Regions from separate parts of the Microbacterium deminutum genome, predicted to be linked through region 2. Evidence: predicted binding sites of a transcription regulator. Region 2 holds the regulator's gene; the other holds the start of a gene.
What was found. Region 2 encodes HrcA, which represses chaperone genes, less so after heat shock. Its sites were predicted from a motif close to TTNGCACTCGNNNNNNNCGAGTGCNAA; they were not measured.
Positions count from the first base shown of each region.

Region 1: the regulator HrcA is predicted to act here: its motif matches at 13,153-13,179, upstream of groES (co-chaperone GroES).

Region 1 is NZ_BAAAOG010000001.1:301,098-315,741, forward strand. It holds gene ABD212_RS01330 (DUF4062 domain-containing protein) at 1-687, opposite strand, end outside; gene ABD212_RS01335 (fatty acid desaturase family protein) at 853-1,962, shown strand; gene ABD212_RS01340 (cold-shock protein) at 2,032-2,238, opposite strand; gene ABD212_RS01345 (Ppx/GppA phosphatase family protein) at 2,408-3,352, opposite strand; gene coaA (type I pantothenate kinase) at 3,511-4,464, shown strand; gene glmS (glutamine--fructose-6-phosphate transaminase (isomerizing)) at 4,690-6,543, shown strand; partial or broken gene ABD212_RS01360 (holo-ACP synthase) at 6,747-7,094, shown strand; gene alr (alanine racemase) at 7,220-8,341, shown strand; gene tsaE (tRNA (adenosine(37)-N6)-threonylcarbamoyltransferase complex ATPase subunit type 1 TsaE) at 8,338-8,838, shown strand; gene tsaB (tRNA (adenosine(37)-N6)-threonylcarbamoyltransferase complex dimerization subunit type 1 TsaB) at 8,897-9,604, shown strand; gene rimI (ribosomal protein S18-alanine N-acetyltransferase) at 9,601-10,113, shown strand; gene tsaD (tRNA (adenosine(37)-N6)-threonylcarbamoyltransferase complex transferase subunit TsaD) at 10,110-11,186, shown strand; gene ABD212_RS01390 (DUF4190 domain-containing protein) at 11,183-11,734, shown strand; gene ABD212_RS01395 (THUMP-like domain-containing protein) at 11,747-12,970, opposite strand; gene groES (co-chaperone GroES) at 13,262-13,558, shown strand; gene rarD (EamA family transporter RarD) at 13,814-14,644, shown strand, end outside.
Region 2 is NZ_BAAAOG010000001.1:1,350,035-1,364,678, reverse strand. It holds gene rpsT (30S ribosomal protein S20) at 1-109, opposite strand, end outside; gene ABD212_RS06265 (GH1 family beta-glucosidase) at 336-1,685, shown strand; gene ABD212_RS06260 (MFS transporter) at 1,682-2,917, shown strand; gene ABD212_RS06255 (alpha/beta fold hydrolase) at 2,877-3,614, opposite strand; gene ABD212_RS06250 (LbetaH domain-containing protein) at 3,782-4,435, shown strand; gene ABD212_RS06245 (sugar 3,4-ketoisomerase) at 4,432-4,827, shown strand; gene ABD212_RS06240 (DegT/DnrJ/EryC1/StrS family aminotransferase) at 4,824-5,909, shown strand; gene ABD212_RS06235 (glycosyltransferase family 2 protein) at 5,896-6,873, shown strand; gene lepA (translation elongation factor 4) at 7,045-8,943, shown strand; gene ABD212_RS06225 (DUF1990 domain-containing protein) at 8,962-9,612, shown strand; gene hemW (radical SAM family heme chaperone HemW) at 9,620-10,837, shown strand; gene hrcA (heat-inducible transcriptional repressor HrcA) at 11,188-12,228, shown strand; gene dnaJ (molecular chaperone DnaJ) at 12,281-13,402, shown strand; gene ABD212_RS06205 (16S rRNA (uracil(1498)-N(3))-methyltransferase) at 13,406-14,137, shown strand; gene ABD212_RS06200 (HIT domain-containing protein) at 14,356-14,644, shown strand, end outside.

The DNA of each region.
Region 1 (14,644 bases), 1.0 Mb from region 2:
GAGGCGCGACTTGCCGATTCCTCCCGGCCCGACGAGCGTCGCCAGCCGCACGCCGTCCTGGCCGAGCAGCTGCGCGACCTCGGCCCGCTCGCGCTCGCGTCCGACGATGGCCGTGTAGGGCGCGGGGATCTCGGTGGCGACAGCGCGGCGGGATGCCGCGTCCTCAGCTCGCGCCGCATCTTCGGCTCGAGCCGCGTCATCGGCACGTGCGGCGTCGAACCGTTCCGCCAGCAGTGTCGCGAGATCGCCGCTCACGAGCCGTGCGAGCTCCTCCGGGGACGAGAACCTCTTCCACGAGCTGCGGTCGTCGCTGCGGATGCGATCGAGCAGCTCGGACAGCCTGTCCTCGCGCGCAGGCGAGGGCTCCTTGATGTAGATGAGCCGCGGCAGGCCGTTGGAGAGGCGGTACTCGTCCTCGAGCCCGGAGAGCTCCTCGTTGGGGGCGATCCAGCCGTAGCGCTCGCCGTAGATGCCCACGAAGACATCGCTCTGAGCCAGGTACGACCGATAGACATCCCGAGGCGGATGCGGCCGGGCGCCGAGTTCGAACATCACCGGGGCGAGCCGAAGCTGCTCGATCGCGGCGCGCACGGCTTCGCGCTCCGGTTCGAGTTCCTTGAGCGTGGAACTGACGAAGACCCGGAGGCGCTGGTCGGGAGTGCGGATCACCGCGGGCCGTGAGGCCATGAGGGAATCATGGTTCATGCGACCGGCTCGCGTCTAGCATGCCCGGCTGCCCCGGGTCCAGCATGCCGGGTCCCGCATACGGGTACGCGTACGCTGGGGCTAGCGATCGGCATTCGCCTTTGGCTCCGCACGGCCCTTCCAGGCTGCCGATCGAGTGGGTGCCTCATCTCCTCCACAACTGCTCTCGTCGAAACCGTCGGTCCGATCCGCACCACGTACGCGCGCGCCGAGGACTTCCCCTCGATGACGCGCACCTACAGCGATGTGTCGAACGTCGTCCGTGACACCGGACTACTGGCGCGCACGCCCTGGTTCTACTCGATCGTCGGCACGGTGCTGGCCCTCGCCCTCGGCGGCGCGGTGACCGGCTTCATCCTGCTCGGCGACAGCTGGTTCCAGCTGCTGATCGCCGGAGCTCTCGGCATCATCCTGACGCAGGTCGCGTTCCTGACGCACGAGGCCTCGCACCGCACCATTCTCACGTCGGGTCCAGCGAACGACCGGCTCGCGCGCGTCCTCGCCGCAGGAGTCGTCGGCATCAGCCACTCCTGGTGGGTCAGCAAGCACACGCGTCACCACGCGAACCCCAACCGCGTCGGCAAGGACCCCGACATCGAGATCGACACCGTGTCGTTCATCGAGGAGGATGCCGCCAAGGCCAAGGGAATCCACGCCGCGATCACCCGGCGCCAGGGATGGCTGTTCTTCCCGCTCCTGACCCTCGAGGGCCTCAATCTGCACGCCCTGGGCCTGAAGCACCTCTTCGGACGCGGCCAGGTCAAGTCCCGGTACACCGAGCTCGCCCTCGTCGCGCTGCACTTCACGGTCTACCTCGGCGCCCTGTTCTGGCTGCTGCCGCTGGGCATGGCGTTCGCGTTCCTCGGTGTGCAGCTCGCGGTCTTCGGCCTCTACATGGGCGCGTCGTTCGCCCCGAACCACAAGGGGATGCCGATCATCGACCGCGATGCGAAGCTCGACTTCTTCACCAAGCAGGTGCGGACCTCGCGCAACATCTCCGGCGGCTGGTGGGCCACCTGGGTCATGGGCGGCCTCAACTACCAGATCGAGCATCACCTCTTCCCCAGCATGCCGCGCCCGCACCTTGCGCAAGCACGCGAGATCGTCCGCGAGCACTGCGCCGTCGTCGGCGTGCCCTACGTCGAGACGACGATGTGGCGCTCGTGGGGCATCGTCATCCAGTACCTCAACCGGGTCGGCCTCGCCGCTCGGGACCCGTTCGACTGCCCCATGGTCGGGCAGTTCCGCCGGGTCTGAGCCCCGGCATCCCACACCTGCCGACGACGAAGGCCGCCCCGCAAGATGCGGAGCGGCCTTCTTCGTGAATCAGACGGGGCGGATGTTCTCGGCCTGCGGACCCTTGGGGCCACGGGCGACGTCGAACTCGACGCGCTGGTTCTCTTCGAGCGAGCGGTAGCCGCCCGTCTCGACGATGGCGCTGAAGTGTGCGAACACATCGGGCGAAGAGTCATCGGGAGCGATGAAGCCGTAGCCCTTTTCGGCGTTGAACCACTTGACGGTTCCAGTTGCCATTTTCTATCTACTTTCGTTTGAGGTAATCCCGACCCGCGCAAAGAAGAGGGCGGGCGGTGTGATGGCGGCAGGTTAATGCCGCGAGGAGGGACGCGGGGCCGGGAGTTGACGCCGGCACGAACACGCGGAAACGACCAAAACGAGCGGATCTTGCTTTCGAGCATACAGGTCAGGCGCTGGGAGTGCTCCATGAGAGCGATTCGATGTAACGGAGCAGCACCCCTTCGCGCAGCGCCCAGGGCGAGACTTCGAGCTCGTCGACATCCATCGCCTTCATGGCTTCGTGCAGGACGACGGCCGCCGCGACGATCTGGAACGTGCGATCCGCGGTGATGCCGGGCAGTTCCTGCCGCGCGGATGCCGGGATGCGCGCGAGGCGCGGGATCCACGAGCTGAGCGATGCGCGGGGGAGGAGCATCCGCTCGATCCCCGACCAGCCCGGCACCGGATAGCCGACGAGCTTCGCGAGGGACCGGATCGCCTTCGACGATCCGACGACGTGATCGGGCCGGGCGAGCGCCCGGAAGGTCGAGGCGGCGGGCGCGAGCGTCGCCTTCGCATGATCGCGCAACCGTTCGACGGCCGCTTCGCCTGGCGGGTCGTCGGGGAGGTAGGCGATCGTCATGCGTCCGGCGCCGAGGGGGACGGATGCCGCGACCTCCGGCAGCTCGTCCGCACCGGCCGCGACCTCGAGGGAGCCGCCGCCGATGTCGAACAGGAGGATCTGGCCGGCAGCCCAGCCGAACCACCGCCGCACCGCGAGGAACGTGTAGCGGGCCTCCGTCTCGCCGCCGAGCACCTGCAGCGGCTGGCCGAGAGCAGCCTCGATGCGGGCGATCACATCGGCGCCGTTCGCCGCCTCGCGCACGGCCGACGTCGCCGTGGCGAGGAGCTCGTCGACGCGCTCCTCCGCCGCGGTGCGCCGCGCTTCGTCGACGGCGCGCTCGAGCGCGCGCACCCCGTCCTCCGAGATCGCGCCATCGGCTCCGACGTACCTCATCAGGCGCAGCACGGTGCGCTGGCTCGTGGTGGCGAGCGGCCGGCCGCCGGGTCGCACATCCGCGACGAGCAGATGGACCGTGTTCGAGCCGATGTCGAGGACTCCGAGGCGCACGGGTCGAGAGTACTCCGACCGCGTCGTTCGGCGCCTCCTCGCGAGGGGGCAGGTGCGCGCCGCCCGGTGACGCGCCGGTTCGGCGCTCTCCGCGGGAATCCGGCCGCCGGGCATCCGTCTCTTCGGCGCCGCGCGCGTCGCCCGCTACGATGAGCGGGATGTCTGCCGACCACGCGCCAGCCCTCTCACCCGCCCTCTCGCTCTATCGAGAGATCGACCGGGCCGAGTGGTCGCGGTTGGCCGCCGGCATGGCGCAGCCGCTGTCCGAGACCGAGGTCGTGCAGATCCGCGGCCTCGGCGACCGACTCGACATGGCGGAGGTCTCCGAGGTCTACCTCCCCCTCTCGCGGCTGCTGTCGCTCTACGCCGAGGACACGAAGCGTCTCGGCGCCGACACGAGCACGTTCCTCGGCGAGCCCGACTCGACGACGCCGTTCGTCGTGGGTGTCGCCGGCTCGGTCGCGGTGGGCAAGTCGACGATCGCGCGCCTGCTGCGCGAGCTCATGAGCCGCTGGCCGGGGACCCCTCGAGTCGAGCTGGTGACGACGGACGGCTTCCTCTATCCGAATGCGGAGCTCGAGCGCCGCGGCCTCATGAGCCGCAAGGGATTTCCGGAGTCCTACGATCGCCGCGCGCTCCTGTCGTTCCTCACCGAGGTGAAAAGCGGAGCGCCTGAGGTGCGGGCGCCCTTCTACTCGCACATGCGTTACGACATCGTGCCGGATGCGCACGTCACGGTGCGGCGGCCGGATGTCGTCATCGTCGAGGGCCTCAACGTGCTGCAGCCGCCGCCGACTCCGAACGACGTCGCGGTGAGCGAGTTCTTCGACTTCTCCATCTATGTGGATGCCGACAGCGACAACATCACCCAGTGGTTCATCGACCGCTTCCTCGCGCTGCGGCGGGGGGCGTTCAGCAACCCCAACTCCTTCTTCAACGTCTTCGCGCACCTCAGCGACGAGGAATCCGTCGCGACCGCCCTGGGGTTCTGGAACGAGATCAACCTTCCGAACCTCGAAGAGAACGTGCTGCCGACGAAGCATCGCGCGACGCTCGTGCTCGAGAAGGCGGCCGATCACGCGGTCGAGCGAGTGCTGCTGCGCAAGCTCTGATCCGCGGCAGGAGGACACGCCGACCTCTGCGAAGTCGCCTCGCCGTCGACCGGCGGCGACCCGCCTGTCGCGCGCCGCCGTCCCGGCTGCGACCTGCACCCGGTCGCGACCCCCGCCGCCACGCCGGTCGCGCACCGCCGCCGACCGAACGAACCGGGCGGCATCCGCAAACCGGCCGGCCGTTTGTACGGGCTCCTCGCATAAGCCTCCGCCTACCATGGGGGCATGTGCGGAATCGTCGGATACGTGGGCCCACGCCAGAGCCAGGCCATCCTGCTGGCCGGACTTTCGCGTCTCGAGTACCGCGGCTACGACTCCGCGGGCATCGCGGTCATCGACGTGGACGGCGACCTCGGGATGCGCAAGCGTGCCGGCAAGCTCGGCGTGCTGCGCGACGATCTCGCACTCGCGCCGCTGCCTGACGGAACGACCGGCATCGGCCACACCCGCTGGGCGACGCACGGCGGCCCCACGGATGCCAACGCGCACCCCCACCTCGCCGACGACGACAAGCTCGCGGTCATCCACAACGGCATCATCGAGAACTTCTCGGAGATCAAGGCGGAGCTCGTCGCGCAGGGCTACACCTTCCGCAGCGAGACCGACACCGAGGTCGCCGCGGTGCTTCTCGGTCGCGAATACCAGACCCACGGCGATGACCTGGTCGCCGCGTTCCGCGCGGTCGTCCAGCGCCTCGACGGCGCCTTCACACTGCTCGCCATGCACGAGGACCAGCCCGGCCTCGTCGTCGGCGCGCGGCGCAATTCGCCGCTGGTGATCGGCCTCGGCGAGGGCGAGAACTTCCTCGCCTCCGATGTCGCCGCGTTCGTCGAGCACACCCGCCACGCCCTCGCGATCGGCCAGGACGAGATCGTCGCCATCACTCCCGAGGGCGTCTCGGTCACCGACTTCGCCGGCAACCCCGTCGAGGTCGAGCCTTTCGAAGTGCTGTGGGATGCCGCGGCCGCCGACAAGGGCGGCTGGCCCTCGTTCATGGCGAAAGAGGTGTCCGAAGAGCCGGAGGCGGTCGCCAACACGCTGCGCGGCCGCATCCGCGACGGCCAGATCGTGATCCCCGAGCTGGACGGCCTCGACGAGCTCTTCGCGAGCATCAACCGCGTCATCGTGATCGCCTGCGGCACTGCCGCCTACGCCGGCATGGTCGGCAAGTATGCGCTGGAGCAGTGGACGCGCGTACCCGTCGACGTGGAGCTCGCGCACGAGTTCCGCTACCGCGACCCCGTGATCGGGCCCGACACGCTCGTCGTGTCGATCAGCCAGTCGGGCGAGACCATGGACACCCTCATGGCCGTGAAGTACGCGCGCGATCGCGGGGCGCGCACGCTGTCGATCTGCAACACCCAGGGCGCGACGATCCCGCGAGAGTCCGACGCGATCGTCTACACCCACGCCGGGCCCGAGGTCGCGGTCGCCTCCACGAAGGCGTTCCTCGCCCAGATCACCGCGCTGTATCTGCTGGCGCTTCACGTCGCACGCGTCCGCGGATCGCTCAGCGCGGACGAGGCGCGGCTGCAGGTGCTCGAGCTCGAGGCCATCCCTGCCAAGATCTCGCGCATCCTCGAGCTGGAACAGTCGCGCATCGAGCAGCTCGCGTACTGGATGGCCGACACCCGCTCGGTGCTGTTCCTCGGCCGCCACGTCGGATACCCGATCGCGCTCGAGGGAGCCCTCAAGCTCAAGGAGATCTCGTACATCCATGCCGAGGGCTTCGCCGCCGGCGAGCTCAAGCACGGACCGATCGCGCTCATCGAGCCCGGTCAGCCGGTCTTCGTGATCGTGCCCTCGCCGCGCGAGTCGGCGCTGCTGCACTCCAAGGTGGTGTCGAACATCCAGGAGATCCGCGCCCGTGGCGCTCGCGTCATCGCGGTCGCGGAAGAGGGGGATGTCGCGGTGCTGCCCTTCGCCGACGAGGTGCTGCGCATCCCGCTGGCGGATCCTCTCTTCGAGCCGCTGCTCGCCGTCGTGCCGCTGCACATCTTCGCGATGGGCCTCGCAACGGCGAAGGGCCTGGATGTCGACCAGCCCCGCAACCTCGCGAAGTCGGTCACGGTCGAGTAGCGGCATCCGCTCGTCCGCTCTGCGGTGCGGGCGTTTCGTCTCGCAGCGAGGAGCGCAACGACGAAACGTGGTGGGGCTCAAGTACGCCGGGTCCGGCGTTCCCCGGTCGTTGAGCGAGGAGCGCAGCGACGAGACGAAACGTCGTCGGGCGGAGCGCCGCGATAGTCTGACGGATGCCGCGGCCGCGGGCGGGAGGGAGCCAGATGATCGTCGGAATCGGCGTCGACCTCGTCGACATCGAACGCTTCGAGCGCACGGTCGAGCGAACCCCGCGACTCCTCGAGCGCATGTTCAGCCCGACAGAGAGGGCGCTGTCGCTGCGGTCCCTTGCCGCGCGCTATGCCGCAAGGGAGGCGCTCATCAAGGCGCTCGGCGGATCGGATGGATTGCGGTTCAATGAGGTGGAGATCACGCCCGAGGCATCCGGGCGCCCGTGGTTCACCCTGACCGGTTCGACGGCGGCGTTCGTCGCCGAGCGGGGCATCACGACGCTGCACCTCTCGATGTCGCACGACGCCGGTTTCGCGATCGCGTACGTCGTGGCCGAGGCGGGCACCGAGCTCCCGCGATCGGGCGAACCCGACGCCGCAGCCGCCGCCACTCGCACCAGCTCGACGCCTCGCCCCGACACGGAAGCACCGGCCGTCGCGAGCGGCGCGCCGACCGAGGCGGCCCGATGAGCCGTCTCCCCTCCGGCGTGATGCGGGAGGCCACGATCGACGTCGGCGCGATCACGGCGAATGTCCGGCACCTGCGACGGCTGACCGACTCCGAGGTGATCGCCGTCGTGAAGGCCGACGGCTACGGGCACGACGCCGTGCTGGCCGCCGTCGCCGCGCTCGAAGGCGGAGCCGCCCGACTCGGGGTCGCCGACGTCGCCGAGGCGCTCGCGCTGCGCCGTGCCGGGATCGTCGCGCCGATCCTCGCGTGGCTGCACGCGCCCGGGGCGTCGTTCGCCGAGGCGGCAGCGATGGGCGTCGAGCTCGGCATCTCGAGCTTCGACCAGCTGCAGGCCGCGGCCGCGGCATCCGGCACTCGACCCGCCGGCGTTCACCTGAAGCTCGAGACGGGGCTGGGGCGCAACGGCATCGCCCCCGACGACATGCGCCGCGTGTTCGCCGAGGCGGCGCGCCTCGAGCGCATCGGCAGACTCCGGGTGATCGGGCTGTTCAGTCACCTCTCGAACACGTCCGCCGACGACGACCGCGCCGCCCTCGCGCGGTTCGAAGAGGGGGTGGGAGCGGCGGCATCCGTGGGTCTTGCCCCGCCGCTGCGCCACATCGCGGCCACCCACGCGGCCATCGCGCTGCCGGCGTCGCGTCTGGGGTGCGTGCGGGTCGGGATCGGCATCTACGGACTCTCTCCGTTCGCCGACCGCACCTCGGCGGACCTGGGCCTGCAGCCTGCGATGACGCTGCGCGCGTCGGTGGCGGCCGTGCGCCGCGTTCCAGCCGGCCGCGGCGTGTCGTACGGCTACGACTACCGCACCGATCGCGAGACGACTCTGGCCCTCGTGCCGGTCGGCTATGCCGACGGCGTCCCCCGGCAGGCGTCCGGTGCAGGTCCGGTCGTGATCGCCGGAAACCGGTTCACGGTCGCCGGCCGCATCGCGATGGACCAGTTCGTCGTCGACGTCGGCGAGCATCCCGTGTCGGTCGGCGACGAGGTGGTCCTCTTCGGCGACCCGACCCTCGGCGCACCCTCCGCGGACGAGTGGGCAGGTGCCGCAGGCACCATCAACTACGAGATCGTGACCCGCATCGGCCCCCGCGTGCCTCGCCGGCAGGTGTCGGCGTGAGCGGTCTCGATCCCATCGCCGGGCAGCACGAGATCGCCTCTCCCGACGACATGGAGCAGCTCGGCGAGCGGATCGGACGGATGCTGCAGCGTGGGGACCTCGTCGTGCTCACCGGTCCGCTCGGGGCGGGCAAGACGACCCTCACTCGCGGCATCGCGGCCGGTCTCGGCGTCCGCGGTCCGGTGCAGAGCCCGACGTTCGTGATCGCACGGACCCATCCGTCACTCGTGGGCGGTGCGCCGCTCGTGCACGTCGACGCCTATCGCCTCGGTTCGGCGGTCGAGCTCGACGATCTCGACATCGACGTGGATGGGTCGGTCGTCGTGGTCGAGTGGGGAAGCGGCATGGTCGACGGCCTCCGGGATGCGTGGTGGGAGATCGAGCTCGAGCGCCGGCTCGGCGGGCGGGGGCTCGACACGATGTGCGGCGGCCCCTCTCCTGCGGCCGAGCTCGACGCCGACGCGCCGCGCGTCGTGAGGATCACGCGCCGCCCCTAGTCAGCTCGCCGATTCGCCGCGAGGGAGGGATGAGCGCGCCCTCAACTAACCTGGAAAGGTGATCCTGGGCATCGACACCTCGCTCGGCACCGCTGTCGCGGTTGTCGAGGTCGACGGCGTCGTGCGGTCGCAGGTCGAGAGCGCGGACCCGCGCGGCCACGCCGAAGCGATCGGGTCGCTCATCGAGCAGGCGCTCGCCGACGCGGCCGTCCAGGCATCCGACATCACCCATGTGGCGGCCGGCATGGGTCCGGGGCCCTTCACCGGCTTGCGGGTCGGGATCGCGGCGGCGCGCGCCTTCGCGCTCGGCCGCGGCATCCCGGTCATCCCCGTGGTGAGCCACGACGCCGTCGCGCTCGAATTCCTGCTGCACCTCGCGCTCACGGGCGGGTTCGAAGACGGGGCGAACGACCCGTTCGCCGTCGTCACCGACGCGCGGCGCCGCGAGTTCGCGTACACCGTGTATCGCGACCTCGACGACGACGGGCTGCCGGAGCGGCTCGCCGAGCCCGCGCTCGTGCCGCGCGAGGCTCTCGACGCGCTGCTCGCGGATGCGGGCGTGGCGCGGTACGACGCCGATCGCATCCCCGCGGCGATGCTCACGCTCGCGGCAGGTCGGGCGCTCGCGGCGCATCGCGCGATCGGCCCGGCCGACGCCCTCTACCTGCGGTCGCCCGATGTGACGCTCCCGACCGGACCGAAGCGGGTCACCGCCCGGGTGCCGGGAGGGGACGACACCCGCGCGCGGATCGGAGACGAATCGTGAGCACGCGCCCCGCGACCATCGACGACCTCACCGCGATCATGGCGCTGGAACGGGCGTCGTTCCCCACCGATGCGTGGTCGGACGCGATGATGCGCCAGGAGCTCGCGTCGCCCCACAGCTGGTACGTCGTCGTCGAGGAGGCCGGGCAGCTCGTCGGGTATGCCGGTCTGCGCTCGCCGAGAGGAGCACCGGATGCCGACATCCAGACGATCACCATCGCCGAGGGATCCCGCGGCCGAGGTCGCGGCCGCGCCCTGCTGAGGACGCTCCTGGCTGCGGCGGCGGACCGCGGCGCGGCGCAGGTGTTCCTCGAGGTGCGGGCGGACAACCCCGTCGCGCACGCCCTGTACGCGTCCGAGGGGTTCGTCGAGCTCGCCCGCCGGCCGCGGTACTACCAGCCCGACGACGTCGACGCGGTCGTGATGCGGCTCGATCTCGCGGGGTGGCTCGCGCGGCCCGGCCACGACCGGGATCAGGCGAATCCGCAGGACGCGGGAGCCTGCACGTGAACCGCCACGAGCCCCTGGTCCTCGGCATCGAGACGAGCTGCGACGAGACGGGCATCGGCATCGTGCGCGGCCGAACCCTGCTGTCGAACACCATCGCCAGCTCGATGGACGAGCACGCCCGATTCGGCGGAGTCGTGCCCGAGGTCGCGGCCCGCGCCCACCTCGAGGCGCTGCAGCCCTCGATCGAAGCGGCGCTCCGCGAGTCGGGGGTGAGTCTCGCCGAGATCGATGCCGTCGCCGTGACCTCCGGCCCCGGCCTTGCCGGAGCCCTCATGGTGGGGGTCGGCGCGGCGAAGGCGCTCGCGGTGTCGCTCGGCCGCCCGCTCTACGCGGTGAACCATCTCGTCGGCCACATCGCTGCCGACATCCTGGACTCCGAGGCTCTGCCGCTCGAGTACCCGACCGTGGCGCTGCTGGTCAGCGGCGGGCACACGTCGCTCCTCCTCGTGCGGGATCTCACGACGGATGTCGAACTGCTGGGCGAGACGATGGATGACGCCGCAGGAGAGGCGTTCGACAAGGTCGCGCGCCTGCTGGGGCTGCCGTATCCCGGAGGTCCGCACATCGACCGCGCTGCGGCATCCGGCTCCGCCGAGGCCATCCGGTTCCCGCGGGGTCTGTCGCGCGCGTCGGACCTGGCTGAGCACCGCTACGACTTCTCGTTCTCGGGGCTCAAGACCGCCGTCGCCCGCTGGGTCGAGCAGAGCGAGGCGGCGGGCGAGGCGGTGCCGGTCGCGGATGTCGCGGCATCCTTCCGCGAAGCGGTGGTCGACGTCCTCGTGACGAAAGCACTCGCCGCGTGCGCCGACTACGCCGTGCCGCGCCTGCTGCTGGGTGGAGGGGTCATCGCGAACAAGCGCCTGCGCGACGTCGCGATCGAGCGAGCGGATGCCGCTGGCGTGACGGTAAGGATCCCTCCGCTCTCGCTCTGCACCGACAACGGCGCGATGATCGCGGCGCTCGCGTCCGAACTGATCATGGCGGGGCGTCCGCCGTCCACACTCGGCTTCGGAGCGGACTCGACCCTGCCGGTGACCGAGATCCAGGTCGCGGAGTCCGAGGAGGCCGCGTGAGCGAGGACCGCGCCGAACCGCCGCGGCCCGACGACGCTTCCGCCGCGACACCCTCTCCGCAGGCGGCCGATGCGACCGCGGCTGTGGGGGCCGAGTTCAGCGCGATCCCTGCGGCTGTCGAGCTTCCCTCACCCGACGTCGCTCTCGCGGATGAAGCCTCCCCGCTTCCCGGGGCGCATCGCGGGGGTTTCCAGCGACTGCCGACGGCCCCCGTCGCACTGACAGTGGAGTCGGCGCCCACCGAGCCCGGCATCTCGGACGGAGGCCCGCCCGTCGCGGAGTGGCTTATACCGCCGTCCGCGCCGCCGCGGCGCGGACTCGCGAACTGGGCGCTCGTGTTCTCGATCCTGGGCCTGCTGGTGGCGCTGTTCGTCGGCTGGGGCTTTCCGATCGGCCTCGTCGGAGTGATCTCGGCCATCCTGGCCTTCCGCCGGCCCCTGGAGAATCGCGCCGTTGCCGTCTGGGCCCTCGTGCTCGGCATCGTCTCGGTGCTCTACAGCGCGGGCTGGCTCCTCTATGCGGCGGGTCGCGCCGATCTCTTCGGCTGACCGCGCCGCAGCTCAGGTCGCCGCACCCACGCGCTCCGCGAGGATCGCGACGCGCTTGGTGCCGATGCGCGTGAGGAAGAGGGTCGCCGAGAGGTCGCCGCCCAGCCCGAGCTTCGTCCGCAGAACGGCGGGATCGACATCCACTCCGCGCTTCTTGATCTCGAGCGTCCCGACGCCCCGCTCGCGAAGGGCCTTTCCGAGCGCCCTCGGCTCGGAGGGCAGCACCTCGCGCACGCGGAACGATGAGACGAACGGGCTCGTCACCGCGGCATCCGAGGTCAGGTACGCGATGTGCTCGTCGAGCATCCCCGCGTCGAGGCTGCGCGCGACGTCGCCGATCAGCCGAGCCCGGATCACGGCGCCGTCCGGCTCGTGCAGAAAAGCGCCGAGCGCTCGCGCGGGCTCGTCCGCGGCATCCGCCCGCCCGGTCAGCTCGTGGCCGGAGTCCCCGCGGATCACGAGCGCGGCGCGCCTGACCCCTTCGCGTGCGAGGACGCCCGACCAGAGGACGAGCTCGATCGTGGAGCCTTCGGCGCTCACCCACTGGGCTTCGAGGTCATCGGGGATGAGCCGCCGATCGAGTCCGGGCCCGAGCTTGACGCCGACCGGAACCCGCGAGGCGAGGGCGAGCACCCAGTCCAGCGACGGCGACCACTCCTCGGGACGGGTCCGCGAGGTCTCGCTGTGACCGGCCGTGCGCCGGGCGGGGTCCAGCCACACGGCATCCACGCCGAGGGTCCCGGATGTCCCCTCCGCGGCCTCGACGAACTGCTCGGCCGTGCCGTGCCCGACCGTGACGGTGTCGCCGAAGGGCGCGAGGTTGTAGGCCGCGATGGCCGCTGTCACCTCGTCGGCGTCGACCGCCTCGACCCGCAGCCCGAGCGCCGCGAGTCCGAGCGCGTCGCCGCCGATGCCGCAGCCCAGGTCGGCGACGGCGGTGATTCCGGCATCCCGGAACCGTGCCGCGTGCCGGGCCGCGACCGCCAGCCGGGTGGCCTGCTCGAGGCCAGCCCGGGTGAAGAGCATGCGCTCGGCGAAGTCGCCGAACTTCGCGTGCGCCCTGGTCCGCAGCCGAGCCTGGGTGACGACGGCGGACACGAGGTCGGGGGAATGCCCCTGCTTGCGCAGGCGCGACACGGCGGCCGCGGCATCCGTCGTCGACTCGATGGGATCCTGCGCGTCGAGCAGCCGCAGCCCACCGGGGGTGAGCAGGGCGGTGAGCTCGGCCATCTCCATCCGGCCAGCCTAGGGGGACCCACAGCGGACGGCGGGTGCGCGGCCGGGTCGTCTCTCGCAACGCCCCCGCTCACGAAGGGTCGGGACGATGATCCGAGGAATGATGCCCGCGTCAGACAGGCGGCGGCGGGTCCCCTCGCGGCGCCCGGCTGAGAGCCATGTGTCGCCACGATGCGACACGACTGGCACTCACGTTGCGAGAGTGCCAGCGGGTTGCCTAGACTGGAGTTAGCACTCTCAGTGTGTGGGTGCTAACCAGTCTTGAAGTTCAAGGAAAGCAGAGGTAGACCCGTGTCGGTTTCCATCAAGCCGCTCGAGGACCGCATCGTCATCCGTCAGGTCGAGGCCGAGCAGACCACCGCCAGCGGTCTGGTCATCCCCGACACTGCCAAGGAGAAGCCCCAGGAGGGCGAGGTCGTGGCCGTCGGACCCGGTCGCATCGATGACAACGGCAACCGTGTCCCGATCGACGTCGCCGTGGGAGACCGCGTGCTCTACAGCAAGTACGGCGGCACCGAGGTCAAGTTCGGCAGCGACGAGTTCCTGGTCCTGTCGGCGCGCGACGTCCTCGCGGTCGTCGTCCGCTAGTCCTCGCGCTTAGCGCGATCCGGGGGGGTCGGATGCTTCGGCATCCGGCCCTCTCTGCGCGTCGATGGCAGTGAACGCACGAAGGTCGGCAGTCGACGGATGCCGCGGCCGCGGCATCCGGGAGGCCGGTCCTCCCGGTCGCCATAGGCTGGACAGGTGATACGCGAACCTTCCCCGACGGCCGGTGGTGCGGGGTCCTCCCCGCCGGAAGCTGCCGCGGCGGACGGCTCGGCGACGGTGCAAGGGGCGGCATCCATCGCTCCTTCCGGCGATCCGGCCCGGGAGCGCCTGCTCGGCGGCGTGTACGCGTTCACCGCGTACCTGATGTGGGGAATCCTGCCGCTGTACTTCCTCGCACTGGCGCCGACCGGGCCGTGGGAACTCGTCGCCTGGCGGATCCTGCTCTCGCTCGCGTTCTGCGTGATCCTGCTGACCGTCATGCGCGGCTGGGGAAGGCTCGCCCGCATCATGAGGCAGAAGCGGCTGCTGGCACTCACCGCGTTCGCGGGCGCCTTGATCTACGTGAACTGGCAGATCTACATCCTCGCGACGCTGACGGGTCACGTGATCGAGACGAGCCTGGGGTATTTCATCAACCCGATCGTCACGGTGCTGCTCGGCGTTCTCGTGCTGCGTGAACGCCTGCGTCTCACGCAGTGGATCGCGCTCGGCCTCGCGGCGCTCGCGGTGCTGGTCATCGTGATCGGGTACGGCGCGTTCCCCTGGATCGCGCTGAGCCTGGCGGGATCCTTCGGCATCTACGGTCTCGTGAAGAAGAAGCTCGGCCCCTCGGTGGATGCCGTGAGCGGGCTCACCCTCGAGTCGCTGTGGCTCGCACCCGTCGCCACGGTGCTGCTCATCGTCGTCGCCGACACGAGCGGCCTGACGATCGGCGCGAGCGGAGCCGGGCACGCCGCGCTGCTCGGCCTCGCGGGCGTCATCACGGCGACGCCGCTCCTGCTGTTCGCGGCCGGCTCCCGCCGGGTGCCGCTCACCGTGATGGGGATGCTGCAGTTCGTGGCGCCGATCCTGCAGTTCGTGATCGGCGTCTGGGTGCTGGGCGAGTCGATGTCGCTCGAGCGCTGG
Region 2 (14,644 bases):
CGCGGGTGCGACGCACCTCGGTGCGCAGCTCGCTCTTGACGGCCTTGTTGCGCTCGTGCGCCTTGTCGTTGGTCTTGTTGCGCTTGATCTGCGACTTGATGTTCGCCACGTGTCGACGTTTCTTTCGTTCGGAGTGATGTGAGGGAGAGCCGAGCAGCATGAGAGGGATGCCATCCGGCGATCGTGCGGGCAATCCCACACGCAAGCCAAACAAGGAGTCTACCAGGTCGATCTGGTTATCCACGCCCGGGGCCGGTGGTCACGAGCGGCCTCGTCGATGAGAGATGATCGATGCGCGTCACCCGAGGCGCCATCGCGAGCGAAGGAGCTCTGTCGTGCCCGATCCACTTGTCCCCGCGCCGGTGCGCGGTCTCCGCTGGTCCGCCGCGACCGCCGCATTCCAGATCGAGGGAGCCCGCGCCGCTGGCGGCCGGGGCCGCTCCATCTGGGATGACTTCGTGGACGCACCCGGAGCGGTCCGCGACGGTTCGACAGCGGAACCCGGGCCGGACAGCTTCCACCGGTATCTCGAGGACGTCGACCTGCTCACGCGTCTCGGCGTGGACCGCTACCGGTTCTCGATCTCCTGGGTGCGGGTGCAGCCGACCGGCGCAGGAGGCATGAATCCCGAAGGGATCGCCTACTACGACCGGGTCGTCGACGCCCTGCTGGCGGCCGGCATCACGCCATTTCCGACGCTCTACCACTGGGACCTCCCCTCGACTCTCGAGGCCGCCGGCGGGTGGCTCGCCCGCGATACGGCGGAGCGCTTCGCCGACTACGCGGCGCTGGTCGCCGAAGCGCTGGGCGATCGCGTGAAGCACTGGTACACGATCAACGAACCGGTCTCGACGTCACTGCAGGGCTACGCGATCGGCGAGCTCGCTCCAGGCAGGCAGCTGCTTTTCGAGTCGCTGCCGACGGTTCACCATCAGCTGCTGGCGCACGGGCTCGCCACTCGAGTCCTGCGCGAGGCGGGCGCCGAGACGATAGGCATCGTGAACAACCACACCGACGTGCGTCCGGCATCGCCATCCGCTGAGGATCAGGCAGCCGCGTACGTGTACGACATCCTCCACAACCGGATCTTCGCGGAACCGGTGCTGCTCGGCCGCTACCCCGACATCGAAGCGCTGGGGATGCCGCCGATGCCCGTCGAGCCCGGAGATCTCGAGATCATCTCGACGCCCACGGATGTGTACGGCTTCAACTTCTACAACCCGACCACGATCGCCGCGGCCCCGCCCGAGAGCCCCATTCCCTTCGTGAACGTGCCGACCCCGGGTGCGCCCTGCACCGGGTTCGGCCCGGAATGGCCGATCGTCCCCGATGCCCTCACCGACGTGCTGCTCGACTTCCACACCCGGTACGCGGACGCCCTTCCGCCGATCGTCATCGCCGAGAACGGCGCATCCTTCCCCGAACCCGACTCCATGACCGGGCCGATCGACGACCAGGACCGCATCGCGTACCTTCAGGGTCATATCGCGGCTGTCGAGCGTGCCCGCGACCTGGGAGTGCGCATCGATGAGTACACCGTGTGGTCGCTCCTGGACAACTTCGAGTGGGCTGAGGGGTTCACGCAGCGCTTCGGGCTGGTCCACGTCGACCACGCGACGGGGGAGCGGACGCCCAAGGCGTCCTTCGACTGGTACCGCACACACATCGAGGAGGCAGCACGATGACACGTCCACCCGGAAAGGTCGGAGCCACCTGGCTCACCCTGTTCACCTTGGCGTGGCTCGCCATCTGGACCGTGCAGCTGACGCCCATCCAGCTGCTCCTGCCACTGCAGCTCAACACCCCCGACAGCGCATCCGGCTGGATCCAGGGTGTCGTGTCGTCGGGGCTGATCCTCGGAGTCGGCGGCCTCGTGGCACTCGTCGCCGTGCCGGTCGCGGGTGGTCTCTCCGACCGGACGCGGCTGCGATGGGGGCGACGGCGGCCATGGGCCGTCGGCGGCTCCCTGCTCGCCGGCGCATCCCTCGCTGCGATGGCGTTCGCGAAGGAGCCCCTCGCGGTCGGCGCCGGCTGGGTCGGCGTTTCGGTCGGTCTTGCGCTCGCGATGGCGGCATTCACGGCGCTCATCGCGGACCAGCTGACCACCCAGCGCGGCGCCGCGTCGGCATCCGTCAGCTCATCGCAGGCCGTCGGGATCGTCCTCGGCGTCGGAGTCGTGGTGCTGCTGGGGCTCGGGATCGCAGCCGGGTATCTGCTGCTGGCAGTGTTCATCGCGGTGGTGGGCACCGTCACCGCCGCACTGCTTCCCGATCCGCTGCCCGAGAGCTTCGCGCACGTGGGCGGAGCGCGGGTGCCGTTGAGCGAACGGTTCGCCATCCTGCGCAACCGCGACTTCGCGTGGATGCTGTCGGGCCGCCTCGCGGTCAACATCGGCAATGCGCTCGGCACCGGGCTGCTGCTCTTCTTCCTGCTGTACGGGCTTCACCAGGATCCGGCCGGAGCCGAGGACAACCTGCTCCTCCTGATCGTCGTCTACACGGTCTTCGTCGTGATCGCCTCGATCGCCGCCGGCGCGGTGTCAGACCGCACCGGTCGGCGCAAGGGCCTCGTCGTCTGGTCGTCGCTCATTCAGGCCGCGGCGGCCGTCCTCATCGCCGTCGCACCCGGCTTCGAGGTGACCCTGGTCGCGGCGGCCCTCCTCGGCGTCGGCTACGGCGCCTTCAGCACGGTCGGACTCGCGTTCGCGACCGACATGCTCGGCGAGGAGGACCATGCGCTGGATCTCGGGCTCGTCACCGTCGCCAGCAACCTGGGCCAGCTGCTCGGGCCGCTCATCGGGGCGGGCCTGGTGGCCCTCGTCGGCGGCTTCTGGCTGCTTTTCGCGGCGTCGGCGCTGCTGTCGGTCGTCGGCGCGCTCATGAACGCGGTCGTGAGGGCTCCCGTTCGAGTGTCGTGAGTGCGAGGTTCAGCAGAGCGTTGAACACCTGGGGTCGCATCACGGTCACGTGATGGGTGGTGCGGGGCACGACGATCAGCTCGGCGTGCTGCGCCACCTGCATGAAGAGCCGTTCGTTGACGCGAAGCTGATCGAACTGTCCGTTGACCAGCCACAGCGGCACGTCGATGCGGTGCAGCGCCGCGAGCAGGTCGAGGACCGACAGGCTTCGCAGCGCGATGTCCTGCGCGTCCAGCGCATAGCCGCCGGCGCCGAAGTCGGCACGGGTCTCCTCGGGCAGGATGCGATCGAGCATCCGGTTCGTCAGCCACATCCCCCGATCGGGCAGCGAGTCGAGGCCGCGCGCGAGCAGCCGGTACGCCGCGAGCCCGACTCCCCGTGGGATGGCCGTGCAGGACGCCGCGATGAGTCCGGCCACCGGCGGTGGATCCTCGCGACCCGTGTATCCGACGCAGAGCAGGCCACCCATGGAGTGCCCGACGAGGAGCACCGGGCCACGGGTCGCGGCATCCTGCACCGCGTCGTCGATCGTCGCGAACGCGCCGTCGAGGGTGAACTCCTCGGCCATGCGCGAGCCATGCCCCGGCAGATCCACGGCGACGGCCGGATTGCCCCGATCGGTAAGGTGCGCCACCTGCGTGCGCCACATCGTGGCGGACGTCCGGATGCCGTGCACCAGAACGACCTGGATCACCATCGACCCAGGCTAATCGCCGGGTGGCTGTCGGGTCGTGAGCCACGTCATCGGCCGATCACCTTCGACGAGGCGGGTCGGCGCGTCGTCCCCACGGTCGCCGCACCGTCGCCGCACCGTCGGTATCCTGGGCGCAGGCGCCGCCGGCGCCCACCCGGAGGATCGCACGAATGATCGACATCGTCGTCAACGGGACCGGCCCGCTCGGACGGATGGTGTTCCACCTTCTGGAGTCCGATGACCGCTACCGGGTGCGCGCCTTCACGGCGGATGCCCGGTACTGCTCTGAGCCGTCGCTGCTGGGGGTGCCGCTGATCCCGCATGACGACATCGTCGCCGCCATCCCGCCCGACGATGCCGAGTGCGTTTCGGCCCTCGGCGGCCTGGGCGGGTGGGAGGCACGCAGGGCACACGCGGCGACGATGACCGCACTCGGCTACCGCCACGCGAACTACGTGCATCCGAGCGCCGTCGTGCAGGGCGAGCAGACCTGGGGGGCGAACAACATCGTCTTCCCCTTCTGCACGATCGGGTTCGGCGGTGTGATGGGCCACGACAACGTCCTGCGCGAGAAGGTGTACCTCGGCCATGAGCACCAGGTCGGCGACCACACCTTCATCGGAGTGGGCGCGACCATCGGAGGCGGGTGCTCGCTCGACGACGGGGCGTACATCGCGATGGGATCCACCCTGACCAACGACATCACGGTGCGCTCGGGAGCGTTCATCGGCATCGGCAGCCTTCTGCTGAAGGACGCGCTTCCGAACACCCGCTACTACGGTCACCCCGCCCGGCCTGACGCCGAGAAGGGGCGAGGATCGTGAGCCGGGTCACGCCGCTGCGGCGACACAGCGACGCCCGCGGTCACCTGGTCGCCGTCAGCGGCGAAGCGGAGGTTCCGTTCGCCATCCGACGCGTGTTCTGGATCTACGGCAACGCCGGCGGGCTCTCGCGCGCGGGACACGCGAACGCCGCGACCACCGAGCTGATCGTCAGCGTGGCGGGCTCGTGTCATGCGTCGCTGGACGGACCCGACGGGAGGACCGAGGTCATTCTCAACAGGCCGGACGCTGCGCTGCTCGTGCCGCCCATGACGTGGCTGGAGCTGTCGGATTTCACGCCCGACTGCGTCCTCATCGTGCTGGCCGACACCGAGTACGAGGCCGAGGACTCCATCGCCTCGCTGGATCGCTTCCAGGTCCTCACCGCTCGATGATCGCGTTCTACGACCTGCAGGCGGTCAACGAGCGTCACCGCGCCGAGATCGACCTCGCGATCGCCGCTGTGCTCGACAGCGGGCAGCTGATCCTCGGTCCGCAGACGTCCGCATTCGAGTCCGACTTCGCGCAATTCTGCGGCACACGCAACGCCATCGGCGTCGGCAGCGGGCTCGACGCATTGTCGCTCATCATCCGGGCCATGGGAATCGGGCCGGGCGACGAGGTGATCGTGCCCGCCAACACCTTCATCGCGACGGTGCTGGCGGTCAGCGCGAACGGCTCCGCGCCTGTGCTCGCAGACCCCGACCCCGAGACGATGCTGCTCGATGCCGCCACGGTGGAATCGCTCATCACCGCGCGCACCCGGGCCATCATCGCCGTCCACCTCTACGGCCGCCTGTGCGACATGGCAGCGCTGTCCGAGGTCGCCGAACGCCACGGCCTGCGGCTGATCGAGGATGCCGCCCAAGCGCACGGCGCCGCACGCGACGGCCGCCGAGCCGGCGCGTTCGGCGACGCGGCCGGGTTCTCGTTCTACCCGACGAAAAACCTCGGATGCCTCGGAGACGGCGGCGCCGTGACGACGGACGACGACGCACTGGCGGAGCGCATCCGGATGCTGCGCAACTACGGGTCCGCAGCCAAGAACGTCCATGAACTCCGCGGAGTCAACTCGCGGCTGGACGAACTGCAGGCGGCCGTGCTGGGCGTCAAGCTCCGCCACCTCGACGACGACAACCTGCGCCGACGCGAGATCGCCGCACGGTATCGCGAGCTCCTCGCGGGATCGGGCCTCATCACGCCGACGACGTCCGAGCCGGATCATGTCTTCCACCTGTTCGTCGTCCGCACGTCCGAGCGAGACCGGGTGCAGGCGGCGCTGCGCGAGGCGGGGATCGGGTCGGCGATCCACTACCCGACGCCGCCGCACCGCCAATCCGCCTATCGGGCGCTCGCGCGCACACCGCTGCCGGTCGCCGATCGGCTCGCCGACGAAGTCCTCAGCATCCCGATGCATCCCGCTCTGTCGGATTCCCAGGTGGTCCGGGTCGCCGAGGTGCTTCGTGGCGTCGCCTGAGCTCGTCTCCGCGCTCGTGCCTGCGTACAACCACGCGCGCTACGTCCGCGAGTGCCTCGAGGCTCTGCGCGCGCAGACCCACCGTCCACTCGAACTGCTGATCGGCGACGATGGATCGTCCGACGACACGGTCGACGAGATCCGCTCGTTCCTGCGCGAGCACGGTCATGAGTTCGATCGCGTCGTGTTCCGGCCGAGTGCCGCGAACCGCGGCACCGCGGCGACCCTGAACGACCTGCTCGCCCACGCCCGCGGCCGCTACCTGTTCCTGAACGCGTCGGATGATCGCGCGGCGCCTCGCGCGATCGCCACCCTGGCGGCGGTGCTGGATGCCGACTCCCGCGCCGCCCTCGCGGTGGGCGACAACATGATCATCGACGACGCCGGCGAGCGGATCTACTGGGGTCCACGACGGCAGGCGCAGCAAGTTCCGTCTGACACGAGTTACCAGACCTGGGCCCAGTATCTGCGAGCCGATTTCGGTTCCGGCGTCTTCGACGCACGTCATTTCGGGAGGGCCGGCACGCTGTATCGAGGCAACCACGTCCCCAACGGCAAGCTTTTCCGGCGCGCCGCGGTGGAGGCTGTCGGCGGCTGGCGGGTGGGCGCCATGGAAGACTGGGACCTGAACTTCCGTCTCGCCTGCCGATTCCGTCTCCGCTTCGTCGACGAGGTGCTGTTCTGCTACCGGTGGCACGACACGAACACGATCCGGAATCCGCCACTCGTCGATGGGCCGAGAGCGGCGACCAAGGCGGCCATCACCGATCAGCTTCGCAATCCGTTCGTGTACCTGCGCGTGATGGCGGACCGTGACAACCGCTCGGGACTTCCACTCTGGAGCCTGCTTCGCGGTCAGCCCCCGGCGTCTGGTCCGGGCGAATTCCGTGCGGGTCGCCCGCCCGAGGTGCGGGCGCGCTCGAGAACTGCACGAATCCGATCGTGGCGGCGCTGGCGCGGGTAGAGGCCCGAGCGGACACAAACCGACGCTGCGTGCTGCCAACCAAGGCTCGACGCTCGCGTCGTGGCGTCGGACGGCCGCCCAGCCTGGTCGACGCACCGGTTCGTCGTGTCAACGTCACCGCACGCATACTCGGCGGGTTCGCGGCATCCGCCCCCGTAGAATCGACGGGACATGTCACCCCGCGCCCTGAAGCCGCTCGAGCCCGCCGCGACCCCGCCTGAGCTGATCCGCAACTTCTGCATCATCGCCCACATCGACCACGGCAAGTCGACCCTGGCCGACCGGATGCTGCAGATCACCGGCGTGGTCTCGGACCGCGACATGCGCGCGCAGTACCTCGACCGCATGGACATCGAGCGCGAGCGCGGCATCACGATCAAGAGCCAGGCGGTGCGGATGCCGTGGGCCTCCACCGACCTCGGGTCGTCGAGCGAGCGAAGCGAGCCGAATCGCGCCGACGCCATGCAGACCTACGCGCTCAACATGATCGACACGCCCGGGCACGTCGACTTCACGTACGAGGTGAGCCGCTCGCTCGCGGCGTGCGAGGGCGCCGTCCTGCTCGTCGACGCCGCTCAAGGCATCGAGGCGCAGACTCTCGCGAACCTGTATCTCGCGCTCGAGAACGACCTGCACATCATCCCGGTGCTGAACAAGATCGACCTGCCGGCGGCCGACCCCGAGAAATTCGCGCTCGAACTGGCGAATCTCATCGGCGGCGACCCCGACGACGTGCTGCGGGTCAGCGGCAAGACCGGGCAGGGCGTCGAAGAGCTGCTCGACCGGATCGTGCGCGACATCCCCGCCCCGACTGGCGATGCGAACGCGCCCGCACGCGCGATGATCTTCGACTCGGTGTACGACTCCTACCGGGGTGTCGTGACCTACGTCCGAATGATCGACGGCAAGCTCGAGCCACGAGAGCGCATCCAGATGATGTCGACCAGGGCGACGCACGAGCTGCTCGAGATCGGGGTATCGAACCCCGAGCCGACCCCGAGCAAGGGGCTCGGCATCGGCGAGGTCGGCTACCTCATCACCGGTGTGAAGGACGTCCGCCAGTCAAAGGTCGGCGACACCGTCACAAACGCCCGCAAGCCCGCACAGGTCGCGCTTGCCGGGTACACCGACCCGAAGCCCATGGTCTTCTCGGGCATCTACCCGATCGACGGCAGCGACTACCCGGTGCTGCGTGAGGCGCTCGACAAGCTGAAGCTGTCGGATGCCGCGCTGCAGTACGAGCCCGAGACCTCAGTGGCACTCGGCTTCGGCTTCCGCTGCGGATTCCTGGGGCTCCTGCACCTCGAGATCGTCACCGAGCGCCTGGCGCGCGAGTTCGATCTCGACCTCATCACCACGGCGCCGAGCGTCATCTACGAGGTGACGACGGATGCCGGCAAGCAGATCACCGTGACGAACCCCAGCGAGTATCCCGACGGCCGGGTCGCCACCGTGTCGGAGCCGATGGTGAAGGCCGCGATCCTCACCCCGAAGGACTACGTGGGCACCGTCATGGAGCTCTGCCAGTCCCGCAGGGGGACGCTGCTCGGCATGGAGTACTTCAGCGAGGAGCGCGTCGAGCTGCGCTACAACATGCCGCTCGGCGAGATCGTCTTCGACTTCTTCGATCAGCTGAAGTCCCGCACCCAAGGCTACGCGAGCCTCGACTACGAGCCCAGCGGGCAGCAGGAAGCGGACCTCGTGAAGGTCGACATCCTGCTGCAGGGCGACAAGGTCGACGCCTTCTCGTCGATCGTGCATCGCGACAAGGCGTACGCGTACGGCGTGCTCATGACCGAGCGGCTCAAGAAGCTCATCCCTCGCCAGCAGTTCGAGGTGCCGATCCAGGCCGCGATCGGCGCGCGGATCATCGCCCGCGAGTCGATCCGGGCGATGCGCAAGGACGTGCTCGCCAAGTGCTACGGCGGCGACATCACGCGCAAGCGGAAGCTGCTCGAGAAGCAGAAAGAGGGCAAGAAGCGGATGAAGATGGTCGGCCGTGTCGAGGTCCCCCAAGAGGCGTTCATCGCCGCGCTCTCGGGCGACACCGAGGGCAAGGACAAGAAGTAGCCGGTTAGGCTGGAACCCATGCGTCGAGGAACCTTCCGGGACGAGACCGTCGACTACGCGGCCGTCGGGGCTACTCAGGCACCCGACCTCATGCACTATCCTCCGGAGCGCAGCACCCCCGCGGAGGAGTCGTGGCGCATCGGCAGCGGCGAGGCTCGCTTCCAGTCGGCGAGCGAGGCGCTGCTCTCGTGGGCGGCGCAGCGCGGCGCCGGACTCGAGCTGAAGGATGTCCGCCCGGCATCCGGGCCGATGTACTCCGGCGTGAGCTTCGACGCCGAGGGCAACCCCGTCGCCCCGAGCCGGGCCGAGACCGACGTGCGGTACGACGCCGACGGCACGCCGTATGTCGGGGCTGGAACCACGATCCGACTCGATGGGCGGATCAAGGGCATGCGAGCGGATGCCGAGCTGCGCGTGATCTTCGCGATCGAGGAACCCCGCCGCGTCGGGTTCGCCCTGGGGACCATCTCGGACTCGGTCGTCAGCGGCGAGGAGTCCTTCATGCTCGAATGGAACGACAAGGACGAGGTGTGGTTCACCGTCCGCGCCTTCGATGCGCCGGCCGCGCTGCTGTACCGAGTGTTCCCGGGGCTCATGCGCCGGCGACGGCGGGAGCTGTTCACGCGGTACCTCCGCGCGATTTCTCCGCTGTACACCACCCCCGCGTGACACGCTGATGGGCTCCGCGCTGCCGCTCGGCGAGCCGGCACCGGTCGACGGGTCGCTTCCCGACGCCACCGGCATCGACCAGGCCACGCCATTCGGCGTCTATCTGCACGTCCCGTTCTGCCGCGTCCGCTGCGGGTACTGCGACTTCAACACCTACACATCGAGCGAGCTGCAGGGCGCGCGCCAGGACCAGTACGCCGACACCCTGCTGCGCGAAGTGGCGCTCGCCGAACGGGTGCTCGGGGCGGCGGGACCCCTCCGGCCGGCGAGCACGGTCTTCTTCGGTGGCGGAACCCCGACGCTGCTGCCGCCGGGCGATCTCACGCGGATGCTCGACGGTGTCCGCACGACCTTCGGGATCGAGGCGGATGCCGAGGTCACCGTCGAGGCGAATCCCGACACCGTGACGGATGCCGTGGCGGCCGAGCTGGCGGCATCCGGAGTCACCCGCATGTCGATCGGCATGCAGTCCGCCGTCCCGCATGTACTCGCGGCGCTCGATCGCACGCACGAGCCTGCGAACGTGCGCACCGCGCTCGTTTCGGCCCGGGCCGTCGGGTTCGACGTCAGCCTCGACCTCATCTACGGCGCGCCCGGCGAGTCGCTCGTGGACTGGCGGGCATCGCTCGAGGACGCGGTCGCGCTCGCACCCGACCACATCTCGGCGTACGCGCTGATCGTCGAGGAGGGCACGAAGCTCGCCCGGCAGATCCGCCGTGGCGCCGTGCCCGCGCCCGACGATGACCTGCAGGCCGACATGTACGAGCTCGCCGACGACCTGCTCGGCGCCGCCGGGTACGAGTGGTACGAGGTCTCGAACTGGGCGCGCTCCAACTCGCAGCGCTCTCGCCACAATCTCGCGTACTGGCAGGGAGCGGACTGGTGGGGCTTCGGTCCCGGCGCGCACAGCCACATCGCGGGCGTGCGCTTCTGGAACGTCAAGCACCCCGCCGCGTACGCGCAGCGGCTCGCGGGCGGCGAGTCGCCCGCGGCAGGTCGCGAGCGACCGGATGCCGCGGCCCGGGCCCTCGAGAGCGTGCTACTGCGCACCCGGATCCGCGAGGGCCTGCCGGTCTCGGAACTCCTCGGCGAGGGCCGCCACGCCGTCGCGGCGCTCATCGCCGACGGGCTCGTCGACGGACCGTCGGCGCTGCACGGCAGCATCGTCCTCACGCGGCGCGGACGCCTGCTCGCGGATGCCGTGGTCCGGGCACTCACCGACTGATCAGCTCTCGCGGTGCGGGCGATCGCCCCCGGTCGCCCCGCGAGGGAGCGAAGCGACCGAGACGAGACGCGCCGAACCCAGGGGACTGGCCATGCACGTCACGTAACCCCGTTTCTTCTCGCTTCGCTCGCTCAACGACCGAGCAGGTCCGGTCGCCCCGCGAGGGCGCGGAGCGACCGAGACGAAACGCGCTGAACCCGCGGGAACGACCTACCCTCGGGTGACGGCGTTTCGTCACGCCCCTCGCTCAACGACCGAGCACGTCCGGTAGAATTGGCACTCAAGTCATGCGAGTGCCAAGTCACTCCGGTGCGGATGTCCCTGGCGCCGACAGCATGTGAGGAGGCGGGATGGTCAGCGAACGCGGTCTGCAGGTGCTGCGCGCGATCGTCCAGGACTATGTCGACACGCGTGAGCCGGTCGGAAGCAAGACGATCGTCGAGCGGCACGCGTTCGGCGTGTCGGCGGCGACGATCCGCAACGACATGGCCCTCCTCGAAGACGAGGAGCTCATCGCCGCGCCGCACACGTCCTCGGGTCGCGTCCCGACCGACAAGGGCTACCGCGTCTTCGTCGACCACCTCTCGGAGCTGCGGCCGCTCAGCGCCGCGCAGCGCAGCGCGATCTCGTCGTTCCTCGAAGGGCCGGGCGATCTCGACGATGTGCTGGTGCGGACCGTCCGAGCCCTGACCCAGCTGACCGGCCAGGTCGCCATCGTGCAATATCCGTCGTTCGCGCGCGCGCATGTGTCGCACGTCGAGCTCGTCCAGCTCGGCAGTGGTCGGATGCTCGTCATCGTCGTCACCGACACCGGGCGCGTGTCGCAGCGGATGACGTTCGTCGGCGCGCACTTCGACGACGACGATCTCGCGCGCATGCGGGCCGAGCTCGGCACACTCCTCGTCGGACGATCCGTCCGCGACGGCGTGCAGCGTATCGATGACCACCTCTTGAAGACGGCTCCGGCCCCGGCATCACGGGATGCCGCGATCGCGGCGATCATCCGCGTCGTGGCCGAAGAGCTCGAGGAGTTCCGCCAGGACCGGCTGGTCCTCGCCGGGAGCGCGAACCTCGCTCGCAGCGAGGCGGACTTCCGCGGCAGCATCTATCCCCTCCTCGAGGCCATCGAGGAGCAGGTGACGATCCTCAAGCTCATGAGCGAGATGGTCGCCGACGAGCACGGTCTGGCCGCGAGCATCGGCCGCGAGAACGATGCATTCGGCCTCGGCGAGGCATCCGTCCTCGCATCCGACTATGACGCGACCGGCTCCCGGGCCCGGGTCGGCGTGCTCGGGCCGACCCGCATGGATTACCCGACGAATCTCGCCGCGGTGCGGGCGGTCGCCCGCTACCTCACGCGCATGCTCGAAGAAGACGAGAGCAGCCGCTGACGGCGGCGACGATTTCACATGATCCGCGGCTCGCCGCGGCAGGAAGGCGAATGTGGCTGACCACTACGAGGTCCTCGGCGTCTCACGCGACGCCACCACCGACGAGATCAAGAAGGCGTATCGACGCCTGGCACGGCAGCTGCATCCCGATGTCAATCCCGGCGCGGATGCGTCCGAGCGGTTCAAGCTCGTCACTCACGCGTACGACGTCCTGAGCGATCCCGACCAGCGCGCCCGCTACGACATGGTGGGCGATCAGCCGTTCGGCGGTGCCGGGGGCACCGGCGGGTTCGGCGGGTTCAGCGACATCTTCGAGACGTTCTTCGGCGCCGCCGGAGGAGGCGGCCGAGGCGGCCGCCCGCGCTCACGACGAGAGCGGGGCCAGGACGCGCTCGTGCGGGTCACGCTGGAACTCGGGGATGTCGTCTTCGGCGCCCACCGCGAGATCGAGGTCGACACCGCCGTGCTGTGCGAGACGTGCAGCGGGTCCTGCTGCCAGCCCGGCACCACGCCCGTCACGTGCGACATCTGCCACGGGACGGGACACGTGCAGCGCCAGGTGCGCAGCCTCCTAGGCAACGTGGTGACGACTCAGCCCTGCAACATCTGCCAGGGCTACGGCACGACCATCCCCTACCCGTGCGCGACGTGCCAGGGTCAGGGGCGCGTCCGTGCCCGCCGCACGGTCTCGCTCGACATCCCGGCTGGCGTCGAGACCGGGCTGCGCCTGCAGCTTCCGGGCTCGGGCGAGGTCGGGCCGGCGGGTGGCCCCAATGGCGACCTCTACATCGAGGTGACCGTCTCGCCCCACGAGATCTTCAGCCGCGACGGCGACGATCTGCTCGCGACCCTGGAAGTGTCGATGCCCGACGCGATCCTCGGCACGACGACGACGATCGAGTCGCTCGACGGGTCGGTCGAACTCGAGTTGCGCCCTGGAGTGCAGGCAGGGGACGTCCTCACCATCAAGGGTCGCGGGATCACTCCGCTGCGCGGCACGCAGCGCGGCGACCTGCGTGTCGGAGTGCATGTCGTCACTCCGACACGCCTCGATCACCGCGACCGCGCTCTCATCGAGGAGTTCGCCAAGCGCACCCGGGCCCCCGGTCCGCGACTCGCGGAGTTCCACCAGGGACTGTTCGCCAAGCTCCGCGACCGCTTCCGCAACGGGTGACGGATGCCGCTGCACTTCCTCCTCGATCAGCCTGCTGCGCAGCAGCCCGGCGACGCCGTGGTGCTCACCGGAACTGAGGCGCACCATGCGGCGACCGTCCGACGCGTGCGCGTGGGCGAAGAGGTCACGATCGGTGACGGCCGCGGGGTGTGGCTGGCGGGTGAGTGCGAATCGGTGGCGCCGCGAGAAGTCGTCGTGCGGATCGCGATGAGGACCGAGGTCGCTCGACCGCATCCGCGGATCGTGCTGGTGCAGGCGCTCGCGAAGGGCGACAGAGACGAGCTCGCCGTGCAGGCTGCGACCGAGCTGGGCGTCGACGAGATCGTGCCGTGGCAGGCGGCGCGGAGCGTATCGCGGTGGGACGCCGCCAAGGCCGAGAAGGGCCGGGCGCGGTGGGCCGCGATCGTGCGCGAGGCGGGCAAGCAGGCCCACCGCGCCTGGCTGCCCGACGTGTCGTCCCTGCTGTCGTCGGCCGCGCTTGCCGGGCGTGCGGCGGCGTCCCGTCTTCTCGTGCTCGAGCCGAACGCACCCACGGCCCTGACGTCGCTCGTCCTCGGGGCGAACGACGACATCGTGCTCGTGGTCGGTCCCGAGGGCGGCATCGCGCCCGATGAGCTGGAGGCGCTGGCCGCGGCCGGCGGGGAGCCGGTCCGTCTCGGCGACACCGTCCTGCGCACGTCGACCGCGGGGCCCGCGGCACTGGCGGTCGTGAATGCCGCGCTGCGGCGCTGGTAGCAGGCGCTGCTCGGTGGCCCGAGCGTTTCGTCTCGCTTCGCTCGCTCAACGACCGGGCACGGCACGTCCGGTCGCCCCGCGAGGGAGCGAAGCGACCGAGACGAAACGCGCTGAACCTCTCGAAGCGCCGGGTGGCTGCTGGCCCGAGCGTTTCGTCTCGCTTCGCCCGCTCGACGACCGGAGGGCCGAGAGCCGGGGCCGTCGATACACTGGATGGCATGAGCGAACCGTCGATCTTCACGCGCATCCTGCAGGGTGAGATCCCCGCCGAGATCATCGCGGAAACCGAGAACGCGTTCGTCATCCGCGACATCGCACCCAAGGCTCCGGTGCACCTGCTCGTGATCCCCAAGACCGAGGAGTACCGCAATGTCGTGGAACTCGCGGCAGGCGATGCCGACCTGCTCGCCGAGCTCGTCGGCCTCGCCAACTCCGTCGCCGCCGAGCAGTCGGACGGCGACTTCCGGCTGATCTTCAACACCGGCGAACGGGCCGGCCAGACCGTGA